Regions from separate parts of the Streptomyces sp. NPDC096013 genome, predicted to be linked through region 1. Evidence: riboswitches for the same ligand, from Rfam matches in the RefSeq annotation. Region 1 holds a riboswitch; each other region holds the start of a gene.
What was found. A riboswitch is a leader RNA that binds a small molecule or an ion and turns the genes downstream of it on or off. The one in region 1 is predicted to bind cyclic di-AMP.

Region 1 (4,510 bases):
TTCGAGTCGCAGCTCGACGGCCGCGAGGAGTACCCCGTCGATGGCGGCCCCCGCTTCGCCCGCCCCGCCCTCTCCGTACGCACGCCCGAGCGCCGCGGCACGGAGTGGACCTTCGAGCGGTACGACACCGAGGACGACGAGCTGCGGCTGCGCTTCCGGGACGGCGGACTGGCGATCACGCTGCACTACCGGACGCGCGGCGACGTCGTCGAGCGCTGGACGACCCTCGACAACGACGGGGCCGAGCCCCTGGAGCTGCTGCGCGCCGACTCCGCCACCTGGACGCTGCCCGAGCGCGAGGGCTGGCGGCTGTCGCAGCTGCACGGGCGGTGGGCCGCCGAGTCCCGGTTGGTGCGCTCCGACCTCACCTACGGTGAGAAGGTCATCGGCAGCCGCCGCGGCCACACCGGACACCAGCACCTCCCCTGGGTCGCCCTCGACACCGACGCGACCGAGGAACGCGGCGAGGTCTACGGCTGCGCCCTCGCCTGGTCGGGGTCCTGGCGGCTCGCCGTGGCCCAGCTCCCGGACGCGCGCGTGCAGATCACCGGGGGCGCCGGGTACGACGACTCCGGGCTGCTGCTCCTGGCGCCGGGGGAGTCCTTCACGACCCCGGTCTTCGCCGGCCTGTGGAGCGAGACCGGCCACGGCGGCGCAAGCCGCACCTGGCACACGTACCAGCGGACGTACGTCATCCCGGACGCGGACCAGGACCGGCCGGTGCTCTACAACTCCTGGGAGGCCACCCAGTTCGACATCTCCGAGGACCAGCAGGAGGTGCTCGCGCGGCGGGCGGCGGCGGTCGGGGTCGAGCTGTTCGTGGTGGACGACGGCTGGTTCGGCGCCCGGACCAGCGACCGTGCCGGGCTCGGCGACTGGACGCCCAATCCGGACCGCTTCCCCGCCGGGCTCAAGCCCCTCGCCGACCGGGTGCACGCCCTGGGCATGCAGTTCGGCATCTGGGTCGAGCCCGAGATGGTCAACGCGGACAGCGACCTGTACCGCGCGCACCCCGACTGGGTGCAGTACCAGGAGGGACGCAAGCGGACGGAGTTCCGCAACCAGCTCGTCCTGAACCTCGCCCGCGAGGACGTTCAGGAGTACCTGTGGGAGCAGCTGGACGGGCTCCTCTCCAGCGCCCCGATCGACTACGTGAAGTGGGACTTCAACCGCTGCTTCACCGACGCGGGCTGGCCGGGCGAGGCCTACCCGCAGCGCCTATGGGTCGACCATGTGCGCGCCCTGTACGGCCTGTTGGACCGGTTGCGGGCGGCTCACCCGGGTGTCGCCTTCGAGTCCTGCTCGGGCGGCGGCGGCCGGATCGACCTCGGCATCATGAGCCGCACGGACCAGGTGTGGACCTCGGACAACACCGACCCGCTGGACCGGCTCGCCATCCAGCACGGCTTCAGCCAGATCCACCCCGCGCGCGTGATGGCCGCCTGGGTCACCGACAGCCCCAACACCCAGCTCAACGGCCGGGTCAGCAGCCTGCGCTTCCGGTTCGTGAGCGCCATGGCCGGCGTGCTCGGCGTGGGCGGCGACCTCTCGGAGTGGACCGAGGAGGAACTCGCCGAGGCCCGCCGCTGGGTGGACCTCTACAAGGAGATCCGGCCCCTCGTGCAGCACGGCGACCTGCACCGCCTGCGCCCGCCGACCGGAGGGCTCAGCGCCGTGCAGTACGTCCGCGGTGACGAGACCGTCGTCCTCGCCCTCCTCCAGGCGCAGCACTACGGCGAGCCCCTCCCGGCGCTCCGGCTGCGTGGGCTTGACCCGACAGCATCGTACGAATGCCTCGAAACGGGCGAAGTCCACCGAGGGGCCGTGCTGTTGCACCACGGATTGCGGACCGGCCTGCGCGGTGACCTTGATGCGACGGTTCTCCGGCTGCGTCGCATCTGATCCTTCTGTCCCAATTGCAACCTTCGTTCCAACTCGCCCTGGGAAAAAGAAAGCTGAGAGTCGGGTACGTGAGCAGCGTCATATTCGTGACCGTACGTCGTTCGTCATGTTCACGTAATTGACGTGCTTTTGCAGGGGAATTGACGGACGGAGTCCCGGGGGAATTCACGGAGGGTGACGGTGAATTCCCACAGGGGATCACAAGAAACGCAAATCCGTGGAACCTCCTGCTTGTCCCTTTGCGTCTTCCTCGCTTACGTTCGCCACCAATCCGGACGGACGCCCAGTCCTGCCGCCGACCGGACTTCGCATCCACTCACCCGTATGCGGCAGGAGCGGGGGACCCACAGGTAAGACGCCTGTTCCGGTCTCCGGAACGGGCTTGGGGTCAAGCCGCGCTCCGGGCGCGGCCGGGCATCTCCAGCCCGAACCCGACAGCTCACCTCGCAGGCGCCGGAGAGGAATTCGTCATGCCCGCGAAGGGTAAACACCGCCGCCCGAAGCCCCAGCGCTTCACCCGTTCGATAGCCGTCGCCGGAACCGGCGGCGCGGCACTCGCCCTTCCGCTCATGGGAGCCACCGGCGCCCATGCCGCGACCACGACGTCCGCTCCGGAAAAGGCGGTTCAGTCCGTTCCGGCGGCCGAGAAGACGGCGAGCGAGAAGTCCACCGCCGCCAAGTCGGCGCGCGTCACGACGTATTCGGTGAAGTCGGGCGACTATCTCTCGAAGATCGCCGAGGAGCAGGACGTCACCGGCGGCTGGAAGAAGATCTACCAGGACAATCGCGAAGCCATCGGCGGCAACCCGTCGCTGATCCACCCGGGCCTGAAGCTCTCCCTCGGTGAGAAGGCCGCGACGAGCGGCACGGACACGACCAAGTCGTCGACGTCGTCCGGCACATCGTCCTCCTCGTCCTCGTCGTCTTCTTCTTCGAAGGAGTCGTCTGCCACGCAGAGCGCCGACACCACCAGCACCTCCACCGGCTACGGCCTTCCCGTGACCGGCGCCACCATCGGCACCGGCTACCGCGTCGCCGGCAGCATGTGGTCCAGCGGCTACCACACCGGCGTCGACTTCGTCGTCCCGACCGGTACCACCATCAAGGCGATCGCCGCGGGCACGGTCGTCTCGGCGGCCTACGACGGCGCCTACGGCAACGAGGTCGTCATCCGGCACGCGGACGGCCAGTACTCGCAGTACGCCCACATGTCGCAGCTCTCCGTCTCGGCCGGCCAGACCGTGACCGAGGGCCAGCAGATCGGCCTCTCCGGGGCGACCGGCAACGTGACCGGCCCGCACCTGCACTTCGAGATCCGGACCACGCCGTACTACGGCTCGGACGTGGACCCGGTCGCCTATCTCCGCTCGCACGGCGTCACCGTCGGCTGACATCAGGCCCGACGCCAGGCCCCCACATCACCGAAGGCCGGACCTCTATCCCCGGGTCCGGCCTTCGGCGTAGGGCAGTTCCGGCGTCAACGACCCTGGTCAGAGAGTTATTCCGACTTTGGACAACCCTTTACAAGTGGCTTATCTCACCGCCCGTCAACCCCTAATTACGATCGCGTAGGTCACAGCCAAGGGTGAATTATGGTTGCCGTGGCTAACGATTCGAAGAGTGACAGCAGAACAGTGATCGGGTCGTACGTGGCGGTGGGGGACAGCTTCACCGAGGGCGTCGGCGACCCCGGGCCCGACGGTGCGATGGTCGGCTGGGCCGACCGGTTCGCGGTACTGCTCGCGGATCGCCGGCCCGAGGGCGACTTCGCGTACACCAACCTCGCCGTGCGCGGGAAGCTGCTCGACCAGATCGTGGCCGACCAGCTCACCCGGGCCAAGGAGATCGGCCCCGACCTGGTCTCCTTCTGCGCGGGCGGCAACGACATCATCCGCCCCGGCACCGACCCCGACGAGGTTGCCGAGCGTTTCGAGCGCGCGGTGGCCGACCTCACCGGCGCCGTCGGCACCGTCATGGTGACGACCGGCTTCGACACCCGCGGCGTGCCCGTGCTCAAGCACCTGCGCGGCAAGATCGCCACCTACAACGGCCACGTCCGGGCCATCGCCGACCGCTACGGCTGCCCGGTGCTCGACCTGTGGTCCCTGAAGACCATCCAGGACCGGCGGGCCTGGGACGGCGACCGGCTGCACCTCTCTCCCGAGGGGCACACGCGCGTGGCGCTCCGCGCCGGACAGGTCCTCGGCGTCGACGTCCCGGCCGACCCGGACCAGCCCTGGCCCCCGCTGCCGCCGCGCGGCCCGCTCGACATCCGGCGCGACGACGTCCACTGGGCGCGCGAGTACCTGGTGCCGTGGATCGGACGCCGTCTGCGCGGCGAGTCCTCCGGCGACCACGTGGAGGCGAAGGGCGCGCTGTCGCCCGACGCCATCAAGATGCGGATCGGGATAGTGGCCTGAGGAGAGGCGAGCGGACGCGGCGGTCGCTCCTGGCGCGGTGCGTGCCACGGGCGCCGTCGTCACGGCCCGCGAAGTGAACCGGGTCTCCACGGAGAGACCGGTCAGGGCGTCGTCAACGCGGCCCGGTCCAGCCCCAGTTCACGGGCGAGCGCCTCGTCGACCCACTCCAGGGCGCGCGCCCGGGACAC
Region 2 (4,510 bases), 1.0 Mb from region 1:
CCCTGGGGTGGCTCGACGTGAAGACGTCCGGTGACGTCGAGGTGCCCGTCATCGAGGCCGCCATCGACGAGGAGCTCGCCCGGTTCGCCGAGGAGGGCCCCACGGCTGAGGAAATGGAGCGCGCCCAGGCCCAGTTGGAGCGCGAGTGGCTCGACCGGCTGGGCACGGTCGCGGGCCGCGCCGACGAACTGTGCCGGTACGCCGTCCTGTTCGGCGACCCGCAGCTCGCCCTGACCGCCGTACAGCGCGTCCTCGACGTGACGGCGGAGGAGGTCCAGGAGGTCGCCAAGGCCCGCCTGCGCCCCGACAACCGCGCGGTGCTCGTCTACGAGCCCGTCGCGGAAGAGGACGACGAAGCAGAGGCCGGCGACGAGAACGAGGAGGCGGCCAAGTGACCGAGCTCGCCACGATGGAATTCCACCCCCAGCCCCAGGCCGGCGAGGCCAGGCCGTGGGCCTTCCCGGCCCCCGAACGCGGCACGCTGGCCAACGGCCTGACGGTCCTGCGCTGCCACCGCCCCGGCCAGCAGGTCGTCGCCGTGGAGGTGCTCCTGGACGCGCCCCTGGACGCCGAGCCGGCCGGCCTGGACGGTGTCGCCACGATCACCGCGCGCGCCTTCTCCGAGGGCACCGACAAGCACTCCGCCGAGGAGTTCGCCGCCGAGCTGGAGCGCTCCGGCGCCACTCTCGACGCGCACGCCGACCACCCCGGGCTGCGCCTCAGCCTGGAGGTCCCGGCCTCGCGCCTGGCCAAGGGGCTCGGCCTGCTCTCCGACGCGCTGCGCGCGCCCGCCTTCGCGGACAGCGAGATCGAGCGGCTGGTCCGCAACCGCCTCGACGAGATCCCGCACGAGACGGCCAACCCCTCGCGCCGCGCCGCCAAGGAGCTCTCCAAGGAGCTGTTCCCGGCGAGCTCGCGCATGTCGCGTCCGCGCCAGGGCACCGAGGAGACCGTCGAGAAGATCGACTCGGCGTCCGTACGCGCCTTCTACGAGCGGCACGTCCGCCCCGCGACGGCCACCGCCGTGGTCGTCGGCGACCTCACCGGCATCGACCTGGACGCGCTGCTCGCCGACACCCTGGGTTCGTGGACGGGCTCCTCCGCGCAGCCGCGTCCCGTGCCGCCGGTGACCGCCGACGACACCGGGCGGGTCGTGATCGTGCACCGTCCCGGCGCCGTCCAGACGCAGCTGCTCATCGGCCGTGTCGGAGCCGACCGGCACGACCGCGTGTGGCCGGCCCAGGTGCTCGGCACGTACTGCCTCGGCGGCACCCTCACCTCCCGCCTGGACCGCGTCCTGCGCGAGGAGAAGGGCTACACCTACGGTGTGCGGGCGTTCGGCCAGGTGCTGCGTTCGGCACCCGACGGCACGGGCGCCGCGATGCTCGCCATCAGCGGCTCCGTGGACACCCCGAACACCGGTCCCGCGCTGGACGACCTGTGGACGGTGCTGCGCAAGCTCGCCGAGGGCGGCCTCACCGACGCCGAGCGTGACGTCGCCGTGCAGAACCTCGTCGGGGTGGCGCCGCTCAAGTACGAGACCGCCGCGGCCGTCGCGAGCACGCTGGCCGACCAGGTCGAGCAGCACCTGCCCGACGACTACCAGGCGACGCTGTATCAGCAGCTCGCCGCGACCGGCACCGTGGAGGCCACCGCGGCGGTCGTGAACGCCTTCCCGGTGGACCGTCTGGTGACGATCCTGGTCGGCGACGCGGAGCAGATCAAGGCGCCCGTGGAAGCGCTCGGCATCGGCGAAGTGACCGTCGTCCCGGCCGAGTAGACGACCCGTAGCGGGCCGATGAGCGGCACGCGCGCGTGGGGGCCCTGGTGGCTGAAGAGTCACCAGGGCCCCCTATTGTCCGAATTGGGGGAGAGGTTGCCTGTCTGCCCTGTGGCATGTGCAACAAAAACCTTGATCCGTTTGGGGATTGAAAGTGGCCCCCCTTAGCGTCGGTCCGGCTGTCCGTCAGGCACCGCGCCGCACTCGCGGCACCGGACAGTCATCGCCGAGTCCCCGTACGGCGCGAGCCAGGGGAGCCGGGGACCCACGTCCCTGGGGTGAATCGGACGCCCGTGGAGGGGGTCCGTAGGAGACCTTCCTGCTCCGAACCCGTCAGCTAACCCGGTAGGCGAGAAGGAAGGAAAGGATCAGCCACTCCATGGCGTTCACCCGCGCCACCGGGAAGCACCGTCGCCCGAGCCGGACCCACCGCACCACCGTTCGTGTCGCGAGCGTCGCGGCCCTCACCACCACCGGCGTCATCGGCACCCTCGCGAGCGCCCCGGCGTTCGCCGCGGAGCCCGCCGCAGAACAGACCGGACTCACCCCCGTCATCGCCATCGGCGACTCCGTGGCCGAGAAGATCGACGCCCAGGCCGCCGCCCAGCGGCAGGCCGCCGCCGAGGCGCAGGCCAAGGAGGAGGCCCGGGCCAGGGCCGCCGCGCAGGCCAAGGCGGAGCACGAGGCCAAGGAGCGCGCCGCCCGTGCCGCCGAGCGCAAGAGGCTCAACACCTTCGTCGCACCGGTCACCGGCTCGTACGTCTCCACCGGCTACAAGACCGGCGGTTCCCTCTGGTCGTCCGGCGCCCACACCGGCATCGACTTCCACGCCTCGACCGGCACCTCGGTCCACGCTGTCGGTTCCGGCACCGTCGTCGAGGCCGGCTGGGGCGGCTCGTACGGCAATCAAGTGGTGATCAAGATGGCCGACGGCATGTACACCATGTACGGCCACCTGTCGTCCATCGGTGTCTCCGTCGGCCAGACGGTCACCCCGGGCCGGCAGATCGGCCTCTCCGGGGCGACCGGCAACGTCACCGGACCGCACCTCCACTTCGAGGCCCGCACCACCGCGGAGTACGGCTCGGACGTCGACCCCGTCGCCTACCTCCGCAAGCACGGCGTGAACGTCTGACGGCGTAGCACCGCACTTCCCGAAGCCCTGGCCCGCCCGGCCGGGGCTTTCGGCGTTTCCGGAGCCCTCCTGTCCAAAAAATATGCATGGATTCCGGCCCCCCATCGGAAATTCCCGCTCATTGCAATAGAGTCACGGAACACACGTCAATCGTCGACGTTTCACGGGGATTAAGGCGGAGGTCGGACATGCGTATTCCGGCGCACTCGGTATGCACGGCGATCCGGGACGACATCGTCGCCGGTGTCTACGAGCGCGGCAGCCGGCTCACGGAGGAACTCCTCGCGCGCCGGTACGGGGTCTCGCGCGTCCCCGTCCGGGAGGCCCTGCGCACGCTGGAGGCCGAGGGGTTCGTGGTGACCCGGCGGCACGCGGGCGCGTGCGTCGCGGAACCGACCGAGCAGGAGGCCGCCGACCTGCTGGAGATGCGGATGCTGCTGGAGCCGCTCGGCGCCTCACGGGCCGCGCAGCGGCGCACCGAGGCCCACCTCAAGGTGCTGCGCGGCCTCGTCAGGCTGGGCCAGGAGCGGGCCAGGCGGGGCAACAGCGAGGATCTGCGCTCCCTGGGCAGCTGGTTCCACGAGACGCTGTCCCAGGCCTCCGGGAGTCCCGCGCTGACCTCGATGCTGACCCAGCTGCGGCACAAGATCGCCTGGATGTACGCGGTGGACGCCCCGGCCAACCCCGTGGAGTCCTGGGCCGAGCACGGCGCCATCGTGGACGCCGTGGCCCGCGGCGACGCCGAGCGCGCCCGGGCGATCACCGCCCTGCACACCGAGCGCGCGGGCACCGCGCACCGGCTGCGCTTTCCCGGCGGGGCGAACGCCGCGAACGGCGCGGACCGTGTGAGGACTTCGCAACCTCCCGTAAACATGTCGGGTCTGCGGCATTAACACGGGCACCGTATACAAAGAGGAGCTAATTCGCGGGGGATTATTCATGCTGCCCACAAATGGAAATGCGAAGGGCTCGCCCGGTAATTCGGACGAGCCCTTCGAGGTTGTGGTGCATCGGGTTTTGGGCAAATGCACCGCAACCCTCAATTGGGTGGTGCTCAGACGGTCTCGGGGAGTTCCTCGAGGCCTTCCGCGACCAGCTTCGCGAGGCGGTCGAGGGCCGCGTCCGCGCCCTCGGCGTCCGACGCGAGGACGATCTCCTCGCCGCCCTGGGCGCCCAGGCCCAGGACCGCGAGCATGGAGGCCGCGTTGACGGGGTTGCCGTCGGCCTTGGCGATCGTCACGGGGATACCCGAGGCCGTGGTGGCCCGGACGAAGATGGAGGCGGGGCGGGCGTGAAGGCCCTCCGCCCAGCCGACGTTGACGCGGCGCTCAGCCATGTGATGCTGCCCTTCAGAGTCTCAGGGTTGTCTAGACCAGTTTCCCACACGTGAAGCGAGCCCGGACCGGTCCGCCGGACCGTCCGGAACGGGGTGTCGGGCCGCGGCCTCGGCCCCACTCCCCGCGCTCTGTTGTTCCCCACAGACTGCCTCGCGCCGTTGTCGGACGCGAGCCGTACGCTGGGCCCCATGCAGACCTCGTCGGACCGGCACGAGTACCCCGCCCACTGGGAAGCCGACGTGGTGCTGCGCGACGGGG
Region 3 (4,510 bases), on a different contig from region 1:
TCTCCCGGGGGACCGTCTCCCGGTTCCTGAACGGCGGCCACTACGTCTCACCGGCCGCCCGCACCGCGGTGGAGACGGCGATCAGGAAGACGGGCTACGTCGTCAACCGGCACGCCCGCTCCCTGAGCACCGGCCGGTCGGACTCGGTGGCGTTCCTCCTCACCGAGCCGCAGGAGAAGTTCTTCGAGGACCCCAACTTCAATGTCCTGCTGCGGGGTTGCACCGAACACCTGGCCCGTCACGACATCCCGCTGCTGCTGATGCTGGCCTCGTCGAAGGACGACCGCCGCCGCCTCACGCGGTACATCACCTCGGGCCACGTCGACGGCGTCCTCCTCGTCTCCAACCACAGCGGCGACCCGGTGGCGGCCGAACTCCGGTCCGCGGGCATCCCGTTGGTGGCCTGCGGCAAACCCCTGGGCACCGCCTCCACATACAGCTACGTGGCAGCGGCCGACCGGGAGGGCGCCCAGGACATGGTCCGCCACCTCCTCGCCCGAGGCCGCCGCCGCATCGCCATGGTCACCGGCCCGCTGGACGCCCCCGGCGGCCCCGACCGCCTGGCGGGTTACCGGGACGTCCTGACGGAAGCGGGCCTTCCGCACGACCCGGCCCTCGTGGTGGAGGGCGACTACCGCCGCACGGGCGGCGAGGAAGCGGCACGGCGCCTTCTCGCCCAGGCCCCCGACATCGACGCGGTCTTCGTGGCCTCGGACCTGATGGCCCTCGGAGTGGTCGACACCCTCCAGAAATCCGGCCGTTCGGTCCCGGATGACATCGCTGTCGGAGGCTTCGACGACTCGGCCGCGGCCACCTCCATCACCCCGGCCCTCACGACCATGCGCCAGCCCTACGACCGCATCAGCGCCGAAATGGTCCGCGTGCTCCTCGCCCAGATCGCCGGCGAGGACACGGCCGGCGTGATCCTGCCCACCGAACTGGTGATCCGGGACTCGGCATGACGGCCGTTTGTGTCCAACCAACCGGAACACGGGTCAACGCATGTGAAGGCAGCAGCCGTCCGGTTCGTGTCGAGTCGGTGGGGCTTTCCATCCGTATTCTCTGATCATGGCCGCACCCCTCGCATATGCACTGATCGCCACCGACCTGGACGGGACGCTGCTGCGCGGCGACGACACGCTCTCCGACCGGTCTCTCGCCGTGCTCGCGCGGGTGGCGGCGGCCGGTGCCCGGCATCTCGTCGTCACCGGCAGGCCCGCGCCGAGGGTGCGGCCCCTGCTGGACGTCCTCGGCTCCAAGGGGCTCGCGGTGTGCGGACAGGGCGCGCAGTTGTACGACGCCGGCGCGGACCGTCTGCTCTGGTCGGTCACCCTGGACCGGGAGTTGGCGGAGACGGCGCTCGGCAAGATCGAGGCGGAGGTGGGCCAGGTGTACGCGGCGGTCGACCAGGACGGCGTCGACGGCCTCACGCTCATCGAGCCCGGCTATCTGATGCCGCACCCCACCCTCCCCGCGGTACGGGTGGGCCGGCGGGACGACCTCTGGTGCGAGCCCATCAGCAAGGTGCTGCTCCGTCACCCGGCCCTGGCGGACGACGAGTTGGCGGCCACGGCCCGCTCGGTGGTCGGTTCCCTGGCCTCGGTCACCATGTCGGGCCCCGGCACCGTCGAACTCCAGCCACTCGGCATCACCAAGGCGACGGGCCTCGCCCTGGCCGCCCGGCACCTGGGCCTGACCCCCTCCGACACCATCGCCTTCGGCGACATGCCGAACGACATCCCGATGTTCGACTGGGCGGCCCACGGAGTGGCGATGGCCAACGCCCACCCCGAACTCAAGGCGGTGGCCGACGAGGTGACAACCTCGAACGAGGACGACGGCATCGCGGTGGTACTGGAGAGACTCTTCGGCTGAGGCGCCCCAAAGGGGCGCGGCGCTGTGTCCTTGTGCGGCTCCGCCGCGCGGGCGCGACCAGCCACGACGGCGGTGTCACTCACCACCCGGCCGTCGTGGCTGATCCAACGGTTCCTAGTAGGCGCCGTAGACGTTGTCGATCGAGCCGTACACCGCCGCCGCGTAGTTGCAGGCCGCGGTGATGTTCGCGACCGGGTCGTACGGGTCGAACGAAGTCCCGGCCACGTGGTACGCGTTGAACGTCGGGTCGATCACCTGGAGCAGCCCCTTCGACGGCGTACCGGCCGCCGCGTTGGAGTCCCAGTTGTTGATCGCGTACTGGTTGCCGGACGACTCACGGATCACGTTCCGGTAGATCCCGTTGTACGTACCCGGAATCCCCTTCTGCGCCATGATCGCGAGCGACTCCCGGATCCACCCGTCAAGGGTGTTGGGGTACCCGGCGAGAGTGGTCGAGCTGGTCGACGTGGTGGCCGCGGACGCGGTGGTCGCACCGACGACGGGCAGGGCCAGGATCGCCGCACCGGTGCCGGCGATGACGGCACGGCGGACGAGGCGGGCACGGCGGGACTGAGTGGTTGCACGCATGGCGAGGTTCCTCTCCGTCGCCTGCGAGGTGAGCTGTCGGGTTCGGGCTGGGAGGTGCCCGGCCGCGTCCTCGGACGTGGCTTAACCCCGAGCCGTCCCGGTCGTGACGACCGGTCCGGCGACTTACCTGGTTCCCCCGCTCCTGCCGTGCGAGAAGTTCGTGACTGGGATGCCGGGCGGCGGCAGGATTCGGCGTTCCGCTCGACAGGCCGGGAAACTATGCGAGAGCACATGTCCGGAACAAGTGGCGGAATCACACCTAACCCCTATTGACCTTGGTCTGAGGCGTATGGGGCACTTGATCCTTTGCATGAGCCAAGGGTCAACTGTCAATTGCCGCAAGGGGAAATGGGGACAGGCCGGGACACAGGTCGCGCACAGAAACGCGTGACCCAACTCACGAGAAGATAAAGAACGGCAAATCGGGCATTCAACCTCAACTGGCAGTTCTCGGAATCCTTTTCTCCCAGGTGTGATGGAAGATCACTTCTCCACCCTCGGTGCAGATCACCTCATTTGAGGTGAGAAAGTCCGTTTCGTCGCACGTGATCTCCGACCGGGTCCGCACCCTCGCGTCCCAGCCGAGCTCCGGCCGGTGCAGCCGGATCGACCACTCCGAGAGGGTGCGCGCGGACAGCGGATCGGACTCGTCGATCGTGTACGTCTCCAGCGCGTCCTCGGTGAACTCCAACCCGTCGGGATACACGCGCGTGCCGCCGTACCGGGGGTCCACTTCGAGCCGCCACTCGCCCTTCGCCACGTCCCGCACGACGAGCCGCTCGGGCCGCGGTTCGTCCAGCGTGGCCGGGTGGTTGACCCCGAGCGGCGCGGCCTCCTCGGGCTCCTCGAAGCGGATGTCGTCCGTCAACTCCTGCTCCCGCACCGGGAGTTCGAGCGCGCTGCCCTCGGGGTCCAGCGTGAAGCCCGCCGCGGACCCCGGCTGCGGCCAGATCCACGGCCAGTACGCCGACGACACCGCGAGCCGGATCCGGTGCCCGGGCGGGAACGCGTGCCCGATGCCGTTCAGCTCGAAGGTGACGTCCTCGGTGGTCCCCGGCGTCCAGGGCACCGCCCGGTCCCGCCCGTGCCGCGCCGACAGATTGAGCACGCCCCGGGTGACCAGGGTCGAGGAGCCGTCGGGGGCGACGTCGCAGAGCCGGGCGATCACCTGCCCGCGCGGCACCTCGCAGGTCAGCCGCAGCCGTACCCTCGGCCGTCCCAGCACCCAGGTCTCGGCCGGCACCTCGAACTCGAAGCACGCCGACCGCGCGTCCTCGTCCCGCTGGTCCGGCGGCAGGTCGGCGTCGTTCCCGAAGGGGAAGAACCGGCCCGCGTCCACCCCGGTGTGCATGGGCGAGCGGACGACCACGGGGGCGCCCCGGAGGCCGTACGTCGTCGTCTTCACGTGCGGCGAGGGCCACGCGGGTTCGCCGACCCAGCGGCCCGGGAGGGTGTCGTAGACCGTGGCCGGGGGATGCGAGTCGCTGACGTAGGCCCGTAGGAGGGGGTCCGTCATGACGCCCGTGTCGATGCCCTTGAGGTGCTGGTCCCACCAGCGGAGGGTCTCCTGGAGGAAGCCGATCGCCGGGCCCGGCGGGAGGCCGCGGTCGGGGTACTGGTGGGACCAGGGGCCGATCAGGCCGCGTACGCGGTCCGGCGGGAGGTGTTCGACGAGCCGGAGGACCGTGTCGCGGTACGGGTCGTGCCAGCCGCCGACCGCGAGGACGGCCGCGTCGATCGCGCCGTAGTCCTCGCAGACGCTGCCGTGCTTCCAGTAGTCGTCGCGGAGTTGGTGGGCGAGCCAGGTGTGGATGAACGGGTCGATCTCCGCCAGGCGGCCCAGCCACATGTCGCGCCAGACGAGGCCCGTGTACTGGGGGTCCGGCGGCCGGGCGACGAAGGCGAGCATGGTGGCCGCCCAGGCGTGCAGGTCGACGGCGAGGGCCGAACCGCCCATGTAGTGCACGTCGTTGTCGTAGCGGTCGTCCGTGGAGCAGACGGTGACGATCGCCTTCAGGGGCTCGGGGGCCAGCGCGGCGATCTGGAG
Region 4 (4,510 bases), on a different contig from region 1:
TCCGGACGGGGTGCGCAAGGCGCTGCGGACGCACGAGGGGCCGGCCGTCGTCGTGTCCGACTCGGTGTTCTCCGTGGACGGGGACGCGGCGCCGGTGGGCGCGCTCGCCGAGGCGTGCCGGGAGTTCGGGGCGGGGCTGCTGCTCGACGACGCGCACGGGCTCGGGGTGCTGGGCGACGGCGGGCGCGGGGCGCCGTACGCGGCGGGGCTCGCGGGCGACGAGGACGTGGTCGTGACGGTCACGCTGTCCAAGTCGCTGGGGAGCCAGGGCGGTGCCGTGCTCGGTCCGGCGCGGGTCATCGACCATCTGGTCAACGCGGCGCGGACGTTCATCTTCGACACGGGGCTCGCGCCGGCGGCGGCGGGTGCGGCGCTCGCGGCGCTGACCCTGCTGCGGCGCGAGCCCGAGCGGGCTGCCCGGGCGCGCGCCGTGGCGGGTGATCTGCACACACGGCTGACCGCGGCGGGTCTGGAAGCGGTACGTCCGGACGCCGCCGTGGTCTCGGTGCGTGCGCCGTCCCCGGAGGCGGCCGTGCAGTGGGCGGCCGACTGCCGTACGGCAGGGCTGGCCGTGGGCTGCTTCCGTCCTCCTTCCGTGCCCGACGGCATCTCACGGCTCAGGCTGACCGCCCGAGCGGACCTCTCCGGGGCCGAGATCGAACGCGCTGCACGTGTGATCGGCGAGACGCGACCATGAGTCGGCGTGACACGGCCGTGCGTCGCTGACGGGCGGACAGATCAGTGGAACGCGGTGAGGAATCCCGTCCAGCTCTCGGGGGAGAAGAGCAGGGCGGGTCCTTGCGGGTCCTTCGAGTCGCGTACGGCGAGCAGCCCCGCGCGGGGGCCTGAGCGCGGACGAGCCGCCTCGACGCAGTTGTTCGCTCCCGTGCTGTAGCTGCTGCGCAGCCACCGCACACCGGACAGTTCAGAACTGGAAGGTACGTTCCGAGGCAGTGCAGACATGGTGCCTCCTTACGCGCCGTCACCTATCCCGGCGATGTAATCCGACGAATCCTCGGGCGAAAGGGCGTGGAACTGAAGGGTGCTGAAGGCCTCGCTGTAGGCCTCCAGGTCTTCTTTCCGTTCGAGGTAGAGGCTACTCGTCAAGTGGTCGAGAACAACCACGTCCAGATCAGAAGTGCTCGGAAAGGAGAAAATAACGAAAGGCCCGGTGACGCCGATGTGCGCCCCCGCGGCGAACGGCAGTACCTGGAGCCGGACTTGGGGCAACCGAGCCGCCTCCACCAGCCGGTCCAGCTGACGTGCCATCACGCCGGGACCGCCCACCTCCCGGCGCAGCACCGCCTCGTCGAGGACCACGCTCAGCGCCAGCGGCGGATCCGCGCGCAGCACGTCCTGCCTGGCCATACGCACCTGCACCAGCGCGTCGAGCCGCTCGGGCCCGTCGTTGTCGGGGCCTCCCACGGCGGCCCGGGTCACCGCCCGGGCGTACTCCGGCGTCTGAAGCAGTCCGGGGACCACCGAGGTCTCCAGGGTGCGGAGCGTGCTGGCCTGTGACTCCAGACTGATGAAGTCCCGGTAGGCGGGCGGCAGTACACCGCGATAGGCGTGCCACCAGTGGTGCCGGCCGCCGATGTCGTCGGAGCCCGCCAGGATGAGGAGCATGTCCCGAAGTTGGGGGTCACCTACCTGATAGGCGTCCAGAAGTAACCGGACGTCAGGTGGTTTCACGCCACTCGCCCCGGTCTCGATGCGGCTCACCTTCGACTGATGCCAGCCGACGAGCCGGGCCGCCTCTCCGCTGGTGAGCCCCGCCTCCGCACGCAACGCGCGCAGTTCGGCGCCCAGTTTCCGGCGGCGCACCGCGGGACCGTACTGCATGGGTTTCTCCTTACTCCTTCCGAGCCGCCCAAATACGGTCTGAGGTCGCAGAGTTCACCGCTTCGAGCGACAGATATATGCATATCTTGGTGGATCGGCACCGTTACCGCCGAGCTAATGGCAGTCTGGCGAAGAAGCACCAGTCCGGGACCGTACTCGAACCATCCGCGCGCGCCGTGACGGACACCGGTCCCGCGGGAAAGGGACGACCGCGCCATGGCAGACCATCTGGAAGCATCCGTCACTCTGCCGAGCGATCCGGCCTCGGTGTCCGCCGCCCGTACCTATGTCGTCGGAACCCTGGCCGAATGGGGACTCCCGGCGGACACGGAGGCCGCCGACACCATCCGTCTCATCGTGTCGGAACTCGCCACCAACGCCGTACAGCACACCTTCGGCCAGTCACCCACCTTCACGGTGGACATCGAACTGGAGCGTGACGAACACCTGCGCATCGGGGTCACCGACAGCCACCCCCGCTTCCCCAAACGCCTGCCGGCCGCCGTCCAGCAGGACAACGGCCGGGGCATGGTGATCATCCGCTGGCTGACCGCGGAGTGCGGCGGCAAGCTCAGGGTCCGGCCCACCCGCGAGGGCGGCAAGACCGTCTCCGTCGAGGTGCCCTGGACCGTACCGGCCCCGCCGGTGACCGCCGCGGGCCGGCAGGAGCCGTAGAACCGCTTCTGGAACGTCTCCGGACACCCGAGGGGGTGGCGGCCCGTCAGGTGGCCGCCACCCCCTCGGGAGACTCAGCGCGGGTCAGCTGACCCGGCCGTACCAGACGCTCTTGGTCCAGATCTTCTGCAACCGCACCACGTCCCCGGTCTTCGGGGCGTGCCAGATCTTTCCCTTCCCGGCGTAGATGCCGACGTGGTAGACGCTGGAGCCCGAGTGGAAGAACACGAGGTCCCCGGCCTTGCGGCTCTTGGCCGAGATGTGGTGGGTCTTGTTGTACTGCTGGGCAGCCGTACGCGGCAGCTTCTTGCCCGCCTTCTTGTACGAGTACAACGTGAGCCCGGAGCAGTCGAAGCGGCCCGGCCCGGTGGCCCCGTACCTGTACGGGGCGCCCTTCTTGGACGCCGCGACCTGAAGTGCCTTCGTCGCGGGTGTCGCGGCCGCGGCGTCGGATGCGACACCCGGTATCACGACGGAGCCGCCCACGGCGGCGATGGCGAAGGCCGAGGCCGTACCGGCCCTGACCATCAGCGACGGGACACGATTGAGCGCAGTCATGCGCAACCCTTCGTCAGCCGCCTGTGAAGGATGACCTGTCGGATTCGGGCTGGCGAAGTTGCCCGGCCGCTGACGCGGCTTCACCCCAAGGGCTGCTCGACCCGGTCATGGCGTGACCGTCCCGGCGACCCGTCGTGCTTGGGTCCTCCACTCCTGCCGATGCAATCCTGTCGACCTGTCATCCGGGCGGCGGCAGGACTCGGCGTCCGCCCGGATCGCCCCGCCGCTGCGGCGGGGTCTTGTCGTCAGACAGGGATCTTCACCTATGGATGTCCGAAAATCCCAATGGAACCGGGTATTTGTGGGGTTACTCACCACTCACCCGTTCGGGTGGACACCCCCGTGTTCGAGCGGGTGTCGAGCGGGGTGCACCCCTCGGACCAGCACCGGAACACCTCAGCGGCCCCTCGGACCACGCGTGTTGCGCAACCCGGGACGCCTCTCGGACGGAGGAGCGACTACGCCGATCGGGGGTACGCCGTTCGGCTCGTTTCGCCTCCGACCGGGACGGCTCCGCGACCCTCAACTGTCCGGGGGCGCGGGGATGGTGACGCGCGCCGTGCGGCGCTCCCCGTCCAGCACGCGCAGCGCACGCGCCAGGGTGGGGGCGTGCAGCTCGGTCTCGCCCCGCTGGTGCATCAGCGCCAGCGCGTCCCGCAGCTCGACGGCCTTCGCCACCAGCGCCTGAGCGGCCCTCAGACCACGGTACGTGTCACCGTCGTGCGCCGGGTTGATACGGCCCAGCAGGTCGGCCACCTCCAGATAACGGTCGATCAACTCGCCCTCGGCGCGCGTCAGTGCGGGCAACGGCGGCAGTTCCGGCGGCAGCATCGTCGGCTCACGCCCCGCCCGGCTCGGTGAGCGAGGTCTTGCGGGTGGCCACGATCCGGTCCACCAGCCCGTATTCCAGGGCCTGTTGGGCATCCAGGATGTGGTCGCGCTCGATGTCCGCGCTCACCTGCTGCACCGTCCGGCCCGTGTGCAGGGCGAGCAGGGACTCGAGTTGGGACCGGGTGCGCGCCAACTCCTCGGCCTGGATGGCGAGATCACTCGCCTGGCCCTGGACCGGATCCGGCAGCGCGGGCTGGCGGATCACCACCCGCGCACCCGGCAGCGCCGACCGCTTGCCCGGCGTGCCCGCCGCCAGCAGCACCGCCGCGGACGAGTCGGCCCGGCCCAGGCAGATCGTCTCCACGTCACAGCTGACGAACCGCAAGGTGTCGTAGATCGCCGACATCGCGGTGAACGATCCGCCGGGCGAGTTGATGTACAGCGAGATGTCCCGGTCGGGTGCCTGGTACTCGAGGTGCATGAACTGGGCCATCACGTCGTTCGCCGCGATGTCGTCGATCGGCGTCCCGAGGAAGACGATCCGCTCCTCCAGCAGCTTCGAGTACGGGTCGAGGGTCCGGTGGCCCGAGCTGGTGCGCTCGGT

Region 2: another riboswitch for cyclic di-AMP. It lies ahead of ACIRB1_RS07005 (M23 family metallopeptidase); the one in region 1 lies ahead of ACIRB1_RS02910 (peptidoglycan DD-metalloendopeptidase family protein).
Region 3: another riboswitch for cyclic di-AMP. It lies ahead of ACIRB1_RS30465 (transglycosylase SLT domain-containing protein); the one in region 1 lies ahead of ACIRB1_RS02910 (peptidoglycan DD-metalloendopeptidase family protein).
Region 4: another riboswitch for cyclic di-AMP. It lies ahead of ACIRB1_RS38235 (C40 family peptidase); the one in region 1 lies ahead of ACIRB1_RS02910 (peptidoglycan DD-metalloendopeptidase family protein).

The regions. Positions count from the first base shown of each region.
Region 1 is NZ_JBIWGK010000001.1:647,172-651,681, reverse strand. It holds gene ACIRB1_RS02915 (alpha-galactosidase) at 1-1,902, shown strand, start outside; cyclic di-AMP (ydaO/yuaA leader) riboswitch at 2,206-2,368, shown strand; gene ACIRB1_RS02910 (peptidoglycan DD-metalloendopeptidase family protein) at 2,373-3,293, shown strand; gene ACIRB1_RS02905 (SGNH/GDSL hydrolase family protein) at 3,537-4,322, shown strand; gene ACIRB1_RS02900 (TetR/AcrR family transcriptional regulator) at 4,424-4,510, opposite strand, start outside.
Region 2 is NZ_JBIWGK010000001.1:1,664,230-1,668,739, reverse strand. It holds gene ACIRB1_RS07015 (M16 family metallopeptidase) at 1-395, shown strand, start outside; gene ACIRB1_RS07010 (M16 family metallopeptidase) at 392-1,780, shown strand; cyclic di-AMP (ydaO/yuaA leader) riboswitch at 1,995-2,146, shown strand; gene ACIRB1_RS07005 (M23 family metallopeptidase) at 2,160-2,915, shown strand; gene ACIRB1_RS07000 (GntR family transcriptional regulator) at 3,104-3,808, shown strand; gene ACIRB1_RS06995 (HPr family phosphocarrier protein) at 3,970-4,251, opposite strand; gene ACIRB1_RS06990 (GNAT family N-acetyltransferase) at 4,441-4,510, shown strand, end outside.
Region 3 is NZ_JBIWGK010000010.1:145,801-150,310, forward strand. It holds gene ACIRB1_RS30455 (LacI family DNA-binding transcriptional regulator) at 1-962, shown strand, start outside; gene ACIRB1_RS30460 (HAD family hydrolase) at 1,069-1,875, shown strand; gene ACIRB1_RS30465 (transglycosylase SLT domain-containing protein) at 1,990-2,463, opposite strand; cyclic di-AMP (ydaO/yuaA leader) riboswitch at 2,467-2,668, opposite strand; gene ACIRB1_RS30470 (CocE/NonD family hydrolase) at 2,900-4,510, opposite strand, start outside.
Region 4 is NZ_JBIWGK010000016.1:197,610-202,119, forward strand. It holds gene ACIRB1_RS38215 (8-amino-7-oxononanoate synthase) at 1-697, shown strand, start outside; gene ACIRB1_RS38220 (DUF397 domain-containing protein) at 739-963, opposite strand; gene ACIRB1_RS38225 (helix-turn-helix domain-containing protein) at 973-1,842, opposite strand; gene ACIRB1_RS38230 (ATP-binding protein) at 2,059-2,517, shown strand; gene ACIRB1_RS38235 (C40 family peptidase) at 2,602-3,075, opposite strand; cyclic di-AMP (ydaO/yuaA leader) riboswitch at 3,079-3,258, opposite strand; gene ACIRB1_RS38240 (hypothetical protein) at 3,598-3,906, opposite strand; gene ACIRB1_RS38245 (ATP-dependent Clp protease proteolytic subunit) at 3,914-4,510, opposite strand, start outside.